DNA from 2 places in the Shewanella sp. FDAARGOS_354 genome. Region 2 is predicted to be linked to the other one. Evidence: riboswitches for the same ligand, from Rfam matches in the RefSeq annotation. Region 2 holds a riboswitch; the other holds the start of a gene.
The links. Region 2 has a riboswitch for thiamine pyrophosphate ahead of CEQ32_RS02890 (TonB-dependent receptor). Riboswitches for the same ligand answer to the same signal wherever they lie in the genome.

Region 1: it holds a riboswitch for thiamine pyrophosphate, as region 2 does, so the genes downstream of both, thiC (phosphomethylpyrimidine synthase ThiC) here and CEQ32_RS02890 (TonB-dependent receptor) in region 2, are expected to answer to the same signal.

Annotation. Positions count from the first base shown of each region.
Region 1 is NZ_CP022089.2:1,108,896-1,115,293, forward strand. It holds gene thiE (thiamine phosphate synthase) at 1-420, opposite strand, end outside; gene thiC (phosphomethylpyrimidine synthase ThiC) at 423-2,585, opposite strand; TPP riboswitch at 2,745-2,843, opposite strand; gene CEQ32_RS05090 (hypothetical protein) at 3,019-4,131, opposite strand; gene trhA (PAQR family membrane homeostasis protein TrhA) at 4,554-5,237, shown strand; gene CEQ32_RS05100 (NUDIX hydrolase) at 5,348-5,878, opposite strand; gene CEQ32_RS05105 (tRNA (adenine(22)-N(1))-methyltransferase) at 5,991-6,398, opposite strand, start outside.
Region 2 is NZ_CP022089.2:614,235-620,632, forward strand. It holds gene tsgA (MFS transporter TsgA) at 1-748, shown strand, start outside; gene CEQ32_RS02885 (Crp/Fnr family transcriptional regulator) at 825-1,505, opposite strand; TPP riboswitch at 1,729-1,838, shown strand; gene CEQ32_RS02890 (TonB-dependent receptor) at 1,892-4,093, shown strand; gene CEQ32_RS02895 (hypothetical protein) at 4,196-4,456, shown strand; gene pnuC (nicotinamide riboside transporter PnuC) at 4,577-5,242, shown strand; gene CEQ32_RS02905 (phosphotransferase) at 5,317-6,398, shown strand, end outside.

The DNA of each region.
Region 1 (6,398 bases), 490 kb from region 2:
CAGAGGTTTACTTGCAGTGCTCTTATCACCTAACTCATCCCCACAGCTTGCAACCATCACAGGGTCGAGAATAATAGGGACGAGTGGAAATTGGGTTTTAAAACCAGCCAACCAATCGGCAACTAAGTGCACTTGCTGCTGATTTGCGAGTAAGCCAATTTTAATCGCCTGAGGCGGTAAATCAGCTAACAGGGTCGAAAGCTGTGTGAGTAACATTGCCTCACTCACAGGCTCAACTAACTCCACCGCTACTGAACTTTGGGCCGTTAACGTGGTGATCACGCTGCATCCATGGCCGCCCAAATCCTTGATGGTGGCCAAGTCGGCTTGGATCCCCGCGCCGCCACCGCTGTCTGAACCCGCAATGGTCCAGACGATAGGTTTAGGCGCCACCTGGCTAATATCTTTAGCAAAGGTCATTATCAAACCTCCGCAACCTGTGCTGTTGGTTTGAGCTCTGCCCCATCCTGATGCTTTGCCGCTTCATTGGCAGTTTTAGCTGTATTAGCATCGCCCAGCGGCAGATACAGTTTGGCGCCCGAGGCCGCAAACTCAGCCGATTTTTGCGCCATGGCCACCGCTAATTCATCTTGAGTTTTGACTCTGATCTGCTGGATTGCTTCTGTGTTTGATTGCCCTTGTTGAGCAGGGTTTATCGATGCAAGCGCTTCAGCGCTCACAACATTTTGGCTTGACGAAGCCACTGACAACGTACCCGCCGCTAAACTTGCCGCATAGTCGCGCACATCTTGGGTGATCTTCATTGAGCAGAACTTAGGGCCACACATAGAGCAAAAATGCGCGACCTTGGCCGACTCTTGTGGCAGGGATTCATCGTGATAGGCTCGGGCGGTATCAGGGTCAAGTCCCAGGTTATATTGGTCTTCCCAACGGAATTCAAAACGCGCCTTAGATAACGCATTGTCGCGGATCTGCGCGCCCGGGTGGCCTTTGGCAATATCGGCTGCATGGGCGGCAATCTTGTAGGCAATCAGCCCTTGTTTGACGTCCTGCTTATTGGGCAAACCTAAGTGCTCTTTCGGCGTCACATAGCAGAGCATGGCGCAGCCATACCATGCGATCATCGCCGCACCTATCCCCGAGGTGAAATGATCGTAACCCGGCGCAATATCGGTAATTTGCGGCCCTAGAGTATAAAACGGCGCCTCGGCGCAGTGGATAAGCTGCTTATCCATATTCTCTTTGATAAGTTGCATCGGGATATGTCCAGGCCCTTCGATAATGGTCTGCACATCGTATTCCCAAGCGATTTTGACCAACTCGCCTAAGGTCTCAAGCTCGGCGAACTGCGCCTCATCATTGGCATCGGCAATGGAGCCAGGTCGCATACCATCGCCTAATGACAGCGACACATCGTAGGCAACGCACAGCTCGCAAATCTCACGGAAATGGGTATAGAGGAAGTTTTCTTGATGGTGGCTCAAGCACCATTTGGCCATAATAGAGCCGCCGCGGGACACGATCCCAGTCACCCGTTTGGCGGTCATCGGCACATAGCGCAATAACACGCCCGCGTGGATGGTAAAGTAATCGACGCCCTGCTCCGCTTGCTCAATCAAAGTATCGCGAAACACTTCCCAGGTCAGGTGCTCAGCAACACCATTCACTTTCTCCAATGCTTGATAAATCGGCACTGTGCCAATAGGCACTGGCGAGTTGCGGATAATCCATTCTCGGGTTTCATGGATATACCGGCCAGTGGACAAGTCCATCACAGTGTCAGCGCCCCAACGGGTTGACCAGACTAGCTTTTCCACTTCCTCCTCGATGGAAGACGTGACCGCCGAGTTACCGATATTGGCGTTCACTTTGACTAAAAAGTTACGGCCAATAATCATAGGCTCAGCTTCGGGGTGATTGATATTTAACGGAATAATGGCGCGTCCACGGGCAATTTCATCGCGGACAAATTCAGGGGTTATCGGTTTACCTATTACGGCGCCAAAGGATTCACCTTGGCCGCGGCGGTTTAAGATTTCATCTTGCACCTGGGCGAGCGCCATATTTTCCCGAATCGCCACATATTCCATTTCAGGGGTAATGATCCCTTGGCGCGCATAGTGTAATTGGCTCACGCGTTTACCCGGTAAGGCGCGGCGAGGACGAACAATCGCACTTGAGCCGGCTTCGAAACGCAGATGATCGAGCCCATCATCCTTTAGGCGTTGCTGGGTAAAATCTGAGGTTGCACAATCGAGCACTTCGGTATCTTGGCGCTCGATAATCCACGGTAATCTGAGTTTGGCTAAACCTTGGCGCACGTTAATTTGCGCAGCAGGATCGGAATAAGGACCGGCACAGTCATACACCGGAATGGGAGGATTTTTCTCGACTTTGGGCGCGATCACCGTGCCGCCAATCCGCGTATCGGTTTGCAGAATTTGCCGCATCCCTACACGGAGATCCTCACGGCTTCCCTGCAAATACAACTTTTGCGAATTAGGATGTTGTAATGGTTTAAGGGTATCGATAAAGGCTTGCGCCTCGGCGCGCGCCACACGGCGGTTCGTTTGCCCATGAGTGTTCACGGCAAGTGATTCTGAGGACGATTCTAAACTGGACATAAGCAATCTCACTTTAACAAATAAAAATGGGGTTGCTTGTCTGGAGACTTGAGTGTTGAGAGCTGAGCCTTGTAAACCGTAAGTGGATTTACTGACTCAATAACGACTAAATCGATGGGTAAATAGACGGCAAAAGATTGCCGCTGATACGATTTAATGGAAGTTATTATGCTTGTTTCCTTCGCAGGTTTTAACCTGATCAGGTTCAACGGATCCCGAATAAACGGTCTCAGCCAAGAGGCACTCCGACAAGATGGGCAAAAGTATAGGCAGAAGCGCTGCGAACAAACAAGCGTAATTTCAGAATAAAAATTAAATTATCAATCAAAATTAAAGAACACATAAAGCAATGTATTTAAATGACTTTAATCTAAATTTGTTTTAGCGATCATAGTTTAAACTATTTTTAGTGAAAATTTATCATCACTATTTTTTAACCTTTTGGCCGCTTTACCATCATTTTATCGAGCTGCGCCTTAATGGCATCATCAATTTCTTGGTTCATTTTCTTGCCACTGCAATCGAAGGGGAAACCTAAGTTCTCAGCATAGGGATTAATTGGGGTGCCTACTTTGACGACCCGATAACAGGTATTACCTTGACGAACGATACGATTCGGATCCAGCTCTAAATCCAAACTGGTGGGGCCGCTAAAATCGTCGGCATTGGGCACAATCAGTACCTCCATCTCGGGGCTCATTTCAGACAAATTCGACCGTTTGCTGTAATGATTTGCTTGCTCTAACACTAAATCATCTAAAGCTTGCTCACGCTGTCGTTCAAAATAACGCTGAGTAAACAATCCCACACTGCCCGCCGCCCCACCGCTTTGCCCACTTACCGCAGATTGCTCTGTACTTACCGCTTGTGCCGAGCGTGATTGGGTTTCTGCCTTTTTCGGTTTAACAGCCTCTTTTGCACTCTGCTGGGTTTGGCCCTGAGTTGAGGTGTTCGGCGTTGAGGTGTTAGGCACAGATGTGTTTGGTACTGATGCTTTTGATTCTGTTACTTTTGATTCTTGGGCGCTGACTTCTGGAGGTTTGGCTATCTGCTCCATGGGTTTTGGCGTCAGCTTTACTGCGACTTTTGGTGACACTTTCGCTGACTGCTCAATATCAGCTGCCGGCTTTACGGTATTAGGCGGTGAGGTTATCGGCTCGCTAGTGTTAATAAACTCTTCCACTGAGATATCTTGAGCAGAATCCGCTGGAGCAGTTTGCGTTGGCGGCGCATAAATAAAATATGCCTTTAACGCTTTGGTTGTAGTCCGTGCGTTAGCAGATGATTCAGTAAAATGCAGCCCTAAGTGTTCCGACTGGGTTCGCCATAAAAAAATTAATAAAAACAGCAGTAAGCCATGACCCAAGATGACCCAAAGCAATAGCTTAAGATTGAAATAATGTGGCCGCTCTCGCCCGCTTAGATTTGAAGATGTTTTAAATGTGCTATCGATTGATCTTTGGTCTGCTTTACTTAAATTGAGGTGTAGATTGTTATCACAAGACTCGACATGAACACTTAAAGCGCTAAAAGGCTTAGTGTTCAAATCTGTAGCGCCTTGGGCTGTAGCACTTAAAAACGTTGCACAAAAAGGCAAAGCGGAAAATGGTGCGGTCTCATCGTTTGTAACGCGGCCGAGCACATCAACACTAAGATCATCTTCTGGGGCTATATTCGATCGAACAGGCAAAATCAATCCCTTAGTACTTAATGAATAAAGTACTTAACAAATCCATGACATCTTACGGAGAATTAGAGAAAGTGAGTCGAACAAAGTTCCAAAGCAGTGACATTATTCAGTTGTAAACCAGTACCATAATCTTGTACAAGGACAACAGAACTCATCAGTGTTATAGCCAATGGCAAGAACACGCAAAACAAATCAGCTTACACGTGTAAGCCAATTGTAGCTTTCCCTTTTATCTACTGATAGACTCAATCATTATCGCCATCGAGTGGATCAACAGCATGCCAAGCCAGAGTTTGATAGAGCCGCAAATGAGTCATGAAAAACCATTGAACATCAGTAGCTATAGCCTTAGTGAAGAGATTGCCAATAGTATCAGCCATGGCCTAGGGGTGATTGCAGGTGTAGTGGGCTTAATCTTTATGCTACTTAAGGGCGCAGATCATCTCACCAATATTCAACTTACAGGTGTTATTATTTATGGTACAAGCCTTATCCTGTTGTTTTTAAGTTCTACCCTGTATCACAGCGTGACGCATGTAGGCTGGAAACATAAACTTAAGATTGCCGACCATTGTGCTATCTACTGCTTAATTGCGGGCACCTACACCCCACTGATGTTAATCAGCCTGCATGGACAGCTTTCAACCATTATCCTGACGGCGATTTGGTCTTTGGCTATTGGTGGGATTTTATTTAAGACCTTATTTATTCACCGATTTAAAAAACTCAGTCTTGTGTTATATCTGGCGATGGGTTGGCTTTGTATGACGGTGATTGGCGATTTGACAGCAGCAATGTCACCGCTTGGATTTAATCTACTGCTATTTGGCGGGTTGTTTTACACCCTTGGAGTGATCTTTTATGTCGGCAAACGTATTCCGTACAATCACGCGATTTGGCATCTGTTTGTGCTAGCTGGCGCGATGAGTCATTTCTTCTGTATTTATTTAACAGTGATCTAGCATCTCACGCACTCTGAGTCACACAAGCCATTCTCTGGGTGGCTTTTTTATATCAATGCTTTGAGACTGAGTTTTATGGCTAAGTGATAAAGTCGCCAGCCAAGCGTTATCTACAATAATTCTGCAACTATCTGTTTCAGCAAAAAGGTTTCCCTGTCGATAGATTGGCCTTTGTTGGCGAAGGTGCGCTGAATTTCTTCATTATGGGCAATGGCTTGATGGATATTGATCCACTCAGGGCGCATACCGTTTTTCACTTCATGGGCTTCAAGCTTTGGCTCACCTAAGCCACGGTTACCTAAAGTCATATCGATTTCACACAGGTAGCAATAGGAATCCATATGTACTATGTTGGCGCCTTCGCGAAACCAAGGTCGATATTCTTCATAGCGGCCAAAGGGTGCAATAACGTTAGCTGCAATGGCGCCGGTTTCTTCCTGTAACTCACGAATAAGCCCAACCTCGATGCTCTCGCCCTTATCCACACCACCGCCGGGCAAGCCGTAATCTCGATATTTTTGGGTATAGAGCAGCAAAATATCTTCCCCCGACAGCACAATGGCGCGGGCGGCTTGGCGATAAAAGATCCTTGCCTGTTTCAAATTGATATTGGCGGCTCGGGTGGACTTCAATAAACGCATAGAAAAACTCAAGATTAACGGCCTATTAGCATAAACCAACTTTATGGATTTATAGAGCAAAACCGTTTTCAAGCAACACGCACAACAATACGTACACTTGAAACTGGTTAATTCAGTTGCTTAGTTGCCGCAAGATTTGCTGATAGGCCGCAACTATTTGCGCCTTATTTGGCAAGCGGCTCTCGGGGATACGTTGGTAATGGCTGATTGTCTGCACAAGATAACGCTTAGCCTGGCTGGTTTTATCCGCATCTAACCCTTGCCACATAATTGAGCCAGTCGAACTTAAGGGTGCCACGTCATTGCGCTTCGAAGCTGTACTCGAATGGGTTAAATGCAATATCTCATAGAAGCGCTGATTTTCTTCGAGTAAATATTCCTGCTTAAGGGATAATCCCAACTCTGCAAGTGAGCTGCGCACATGATAATTATGATGCACGGGACACAAAATAAACTCGAGCGGGCTGGAATGATAAGAATGGTTGTGATTGTCGCTGTGATACTGGCTATAACACGACAC
Region 2 (6,398 bases):
TGCCACATTTAATATTGCGGGGGTTATTTTCCCTTTAATTACAACTTACGCACTCACAAGTTCATTGTCATGGAGTTACAGTTACTTAGCCGTAGGTTTAGTCGCGTTAGGAACCGTGATTATTACTTTGTTCACTAATTTTTCGCTATGTGAGCAATCATCGAATACGGAAGATAAGCAACAATCTGAATGGAATTTCGGCATTATTAGCGGTGGCATTGGGTTATTTTTAGGCATGTTGGCGCTGTATACGTTTTTAACCTGGGCCCCTTTATTTGTTAAGCAAAAATTTGATATTCCATTTGAAGACGCGGGCAATATTATTACTCAATATTGGTCAGCCGCACTGATTGGTGCGTTAATTTCGACGCTGATTGTGACTCGGGTAAAAATCCACCATTTTCTAGTCGCAATTATCGGCCTGGCTATGGTCATCACCTTTATGATTGTGACAACTGATAAGCTTAATTGGATAGGTTATTTAACCTATGGTTATGGCTTTGTGTGCGCAGCTCTTTACAACGCATTTATTGCTTATGGTGTGTCTTTTGTTAAAAAGGCGAGCAGTAAAAATGTGTCTTATATTTTGATCAGTGGCAGCACGGGTGCGATGTTTAGTCCCGCCATTAGCTCATTCTTTGAACGTATTATTGGATTGCAAACGGTGATGTATGTTATCCCGCTACTTTATGTTGCGATATTTATCATGCTGATTGTTTCAGGCCGAATGAAACCTGCTGCGGCCTAAAGTCCATTTGCGACGTTAATTGATTTGGCCCACTCTTGCTAATGAATAATCTCGAGAGTGGGCTTTTTTAATTTGGTTATATCGCAGCTTCAACAAATTGTTTAAGGGCATTGAGATCTTTAATCCTTATGCCTTCTTTATTGCGTTCAATCAGGCCACGTTCTTCAAGCAACTGTAGTGCCCGTCGGTAAACGCGATCGGTTGTACCAAATCGCTCCGCTTCTAAATAACGCTTACTAAAGCCATCAACGGGTAAATCATTTAAATATTCGTGGTAAATATCATATGCCACGTTATAGCTGATGGGATACAGCAGGCGCCGGGTAAAAATATCGACGGTGTCTTGGTAGTCAATAGCAATGGCGCTGGCAAAAAATAACGCAAGCTGAGGGTGTTGACCGAGGGAATGTTGTAGTTTTTCGGCGCTAATGACCATGATTTCTAAGGCTTCATTAGCAATAATATCCAACTGGCAGTGATACTGAGTAAAAAACTCCATTTCACCAAAGAGTTGCGAATCACAATCGATAGTCCCCAATTGAAAACATCGACCATTTCTGGCGGTATGGCCAAGCGACACGCGCCCTTGTTTTACCAACACCAGTGAGGTCATGGCTTCACCTTGTGTCATTAGATGGGCGCCTTTTTTAAGCATTTTAACTTCGCTGATACAGCTGAGTATCACCGCTTCAATAAGGGGATAGTCTTGCTCCCATCGCTGGCTATAACGTCCTTTGGCTAACGGTTTTAGCTGCATTGAGTATGATCCTCTTATCCTATGTAAAATGGCGGCCTTCTATAACATTATCGTGATAAACGGTCAAATGGGCCAAAGGAGTTGACTGGCGATTTTAGGCATTGGGATTGCGGGCGTTTGGCATAAGACTTTTAACATTGCGTAGAAAGACAAGGTTTTAGTGATATTTAAGGATATCGCCGGCACAAGTGTGTCTACTTTATTATTTTCGTCATGTATACTAAGCGCCGCCAAGGGGTGTTTGCCAACATTCGGCAGACTGAGATGTCATCAGACGAACCCTTAGAACCTGATCCGGCTAATACCGGCGTAGGAATGGGCCAATCAACAGCACACTTCTGAATCGCTTATTCGTTGCCGGATCTCAAACATGTATTTGAGGTCCTATGTCTAACAAAAAGTCTAACAACCAATCTTCAATCTTCACGATATCGTTAACTCGTGCACCATTAGCGCTGGCCGTCTCTGCGGCGTTAAGTGCGTCGGCATGGGCGCAAACCGATGCTATCGACAAACCTGATCCCAATAATGATATGGAAATCATGGTGGTTACGGCGGATTTTCGCAGTGCCAGTTTAGAAAAAATGCCTTCAAGCATTACCGTTATCGATGCCCAGCAAATTCAAGATGAAAGCGCCCAGCACTTTGAAGATGTGATGAACTCTATCGCCAACTTCAACTGGTCAGGTGGTAGTTCACGCCCCAAGTATTTCCAGATCCGTGGCGTGGGTGAGCAGGAGCAATATCAAGGCGCGCCTAACTCATCCGTTGGTTATATTGTTGATGATATTGATTTATCCGGTATCGGCATGGTGTCGAGCATGTACGATCTGCAGCAGGTTGAAGTGTTACGCGGCCCGCAGGGAACCCGCTATGGCGCCAATGCGTTAGCGGGCTTAATTTACCTTAAGAGTAATGACCCAACCGATGTGTTTGAACATGGCGCCGAGGTTTCTTTAGGTAATGATGATCTACAAACCTTTAGCGGTTTTAGCTCTGGTCCCTTAAGCGATTCAGGCAAATTGCTGTACCGTGTGGCACTGCAGCAACATCAGCAAAACGGTTATCGCGACAATATCTATTTAAATAAAGAAGATACCAATGGTCGTGATGAATTTACTGGCCGCGCTAAATTGCGCTGGTATGCCACCGATGATCTGCAACTGGATTTAACTCTGCTGCATGCCGATTTTGATAACGGTTATGATGTGTGGAGTTTGACCAACGATCCGACAAACACCCTATCTGATCAACCGGGTGTCGATAGCCAGCGCACCACCGGCGCAGGTTTTAAAGCGACATATTCTGGGGCAGAGCAGTTTGAGTTGACCTCGCTGACGTCATTTGCCAATACCGATCACCACTATAGTTACGATGGCGATTGGGCAAACCCTGAGTATTGGGCATCCAAGCAATGTGAGGATGAGGGCAATCTCGCCCCTTGTCAGTACGATTACTTCTGGGACAAAACCGGTCAGCGTAAAACCTTATCCCAAGAGTTCCGTTTAAGCTCGACCGACCAAGGCCGTATTTTTGCAGACTCAACCGACTGGTTACTTGGGGTTTATGCGATGAACCTTAAAGAAGATAACCAACTGTATTCTGAATATAATACTTGGCCTGATGAGGTGTTAGATTCTGAATATGAAGCAACCAATTACGCCGTATTTGGTCAGCTGGACACAGATTTAGGTGCTGACTATGCCTTGTCTGTTGGGCTGCGTGTGGAGCGTCGTAATAGTCATTACTCCGACACTAACAATGATAATTTTGACCCGAGTGAAACCATGTGGGGCGGCCATATTGCGCTGAGTAAAGTGCTCAATGAGTCCCACAATGTCTACGCCCGTGTGGCGCGAGGTTACAAGGCGGGCGGTTTCAACATGACCTTGCCAGTCGAACTCAATGATAAAAAAGAGTTTGATACCGAAACCTTATACAACTACGAAATCGGTTTAAAATCCCATTGGTTTGAAGGGCTTATCGATACTAATCTGGCGCTGTTCTATATGGATAGACAGGATCAGCAAGTGGCGGCTTCCCAGCAAGATCCTAATAAGCCACAACGGTTTATTCTCTACACTGAAAATGCGGGTAGCTCAAACAACTACGGTGCCGAGCTGGATGCAACTTGGTATGCCACGGATAATCTCCAGTTTTACTCAAGCCTTGGTTGGTTACAGACTGCTTACGGTAATTACCAATATCAAGATAAATACGGTGCTGATGTGGATTTAACGGGGCGCGATCTGGCCCATTCACCGCACTTAACCTATAGCCTAGGCGGCACCTATCGTGCGAACTCGGGTTGGTTTGCCAACTTGAATATGAGTGGTAAGAGCGAGTTTTACTACTCAGACAGTAACGACTCGCGTTCCGAACCATATACTGTTGTGAATGCGCGTTTAGGTTATGAGGCAAGTGCGTGGTCAGCGTATTTATGGGGCCGCAACCTATTTGATGAAGAATATGGCGTTCGTGGCTTCTATTTTGGTAATGAGCCCGATAATGGCTGGGCGGAAAAACAATATATCCGTTACGGCGACCCACGCCAAATTGGGGTAACACTGAACGTTAAGTTTATGTAGTGCCCAAGCTAGCCGCGCTGTGGAGTGAGACTTGAGGCTTCATACTATACCGTTTCACGGTGCGGCTATTTTTATGATAAGTATTTGAAATAAGGATTGAAGATGAAACTGACCGCCGAAATTAGCATGTATCCCTTTAATGAAAATTATCTCGATCCAATTAAATGGTTTATTCATCGTTTGGACAGTTATCCAACGATTCAACGTGTTACCAATGCGATGGCGACCCAAGTGTGCGGTGACTATTCGGACGTGATGGCGATGCTGGCCACCGAAATGCAAGCCGCCCATGAGAAGTGGGGCAAAGCCGTGTTTGTGTGTAAGTTTATTGGTGGCGAGCTAAATTTAGCCCACAGTGAGTGAGTAATGCCTTTAATGATCTTGGCCACTGCGCGATATCAGTGGTTAATTTAAGGCTCGCTCACTCAGTTACGGCTCAAGCCTACAGGTTTTTAGAATGCGATTTATCGTGAGAGTAAGGCAATGACAGATTTATGGTTAACGCTAGTCAGTAGTGTTAATGCCGCCCTTGGGGAAGTCCATGTGATGACCGCGTGGGAAGCACTTGCTGTGGTATTAGCCATGGCGTATTTGCTACTGGCAATGAAAGCAAGCGTATGGTGCTGGGCGGCGGCATTTACCAGCACGGCCATTTACACTGTGTTGTTTTGGAAAGTAGCATTGCTGATGGAGTCGATGCTGAATATCTATTATATGGGCATGGCACTTTATGGATATTGGCTCTGGACTCAAGGTGGTGATAAACATCAAGGTGTTAAGGTGACCACTTGGCCGCTGAAAACCCATTTAAAGTTGATTGCTGCTACGACGCTAGTCTCCCTTGGCATTGGTCATGGTATGGCGACCTTTACTCAAGCTTCTTTTCCTTATCTCGATGCTGCGACCAGCTGTTTTGCGGTGATGACCACCTATTTAGTCGCCAAAAAAGTGTTGGAGAACTGGCTGTATTGGGTCGTTATCGATCTGGTGTCTATTTACCTCTACTTGAGTAAAGGCCTTATGCTGACCTCATTATTATTTGTGCTTTATGTGGGGTTAGCTGTTGTGGGCTATTTCCTATGGCGCACCGCACTGGCCGAGAGTCGTCTCAATCTTAATGGCGAACGTGCCGCTAAGTTACTTGGTTAAGTGATGACAAATACTGATATGGACCAACTGCCAACACCTAAGATCTTAACTGCAACATCAGTGGTAAGCCGTTAATGCAGCCGTTAATGCAGCCGTTATCTGCTGAGGCGTTTGCAAGGCTGGTTCCTATATTACGCCAGGCAGGGCTAAGCCATATCACGCATATCCATGAGTTGGCGGGTGGATTAAGTAATCATAACTATCATATTCAAACATCTGCGGCACAATACGTGTTACGTCTTAATGCCGATGCCGCCAACCGGTTTTGTTCTCGAGAGCAGGAGTTGTTTTATTGGCGTAATCTGGCTAAGGCAAAGCTTGCGCCTGAGCTGATATGGGCAAGTTGCGATCATCGTTACTATGTAAGTGCATTTATCGAATCACAGGAGATTGCCTGTCGAGTTAACGTTTCTCGGACGCCGGAAATGCTCGGCGACGGGGCTGATTTTTATCACGTGGTTAACTGGAACGACTTGGAATATCAGTGTAGTGCGGCCGAATTCACCCATGGAGAATTGTGGGTGCAAAGGTGGCTGCAAGCGCATGCTGAAAATCTTGAGTGCGCATTATACGAGGTTCCCACGCTTCAGTCTTTCGCCGCAGAGTTCACACCGCTGACATTACTTGAATCCCAGTGCCCAAATTATGCACATGCTCTATTGCAGCAATTATTGCAACAGCTACGCTTGCAATCAGCTGGGCCTTATCACATCAGCGTGACTGAGCAGTGGCAGCAATATCATCAGCAGTTATTAGCCTTTGCTGCAACCGATAAAGGCTGCGCTTGGCAGACGCGGTTGGACTCATTGTTGGGCTTACAACCGCAAATTCATCGTTGGACAAAAGCGTTAGCCGATTGTTTGGTGGCGGCGCAATTTTGCCATCGAGACTTAAATCCGCATAATCTGCTGATAAAGGATAACCGGCTGTATTGTATCGACTTTGAATACGCCACTGCCTCTCATCCTTTATGTGAGCTGGCCGCTGTGCTGGCGACCCACAGATTAACACCAGCGCAGCGGCATATTTTAGTACAGCAATATCTTGCAAAACATCCAGGCCTCACATCCACCGCGATCACGGCGATTCCAGCTGCAATTGAAATGTATTGGGTGTTTGCGCTTTACTGGGCGCTACTGATGGCGGCGCAAACAGA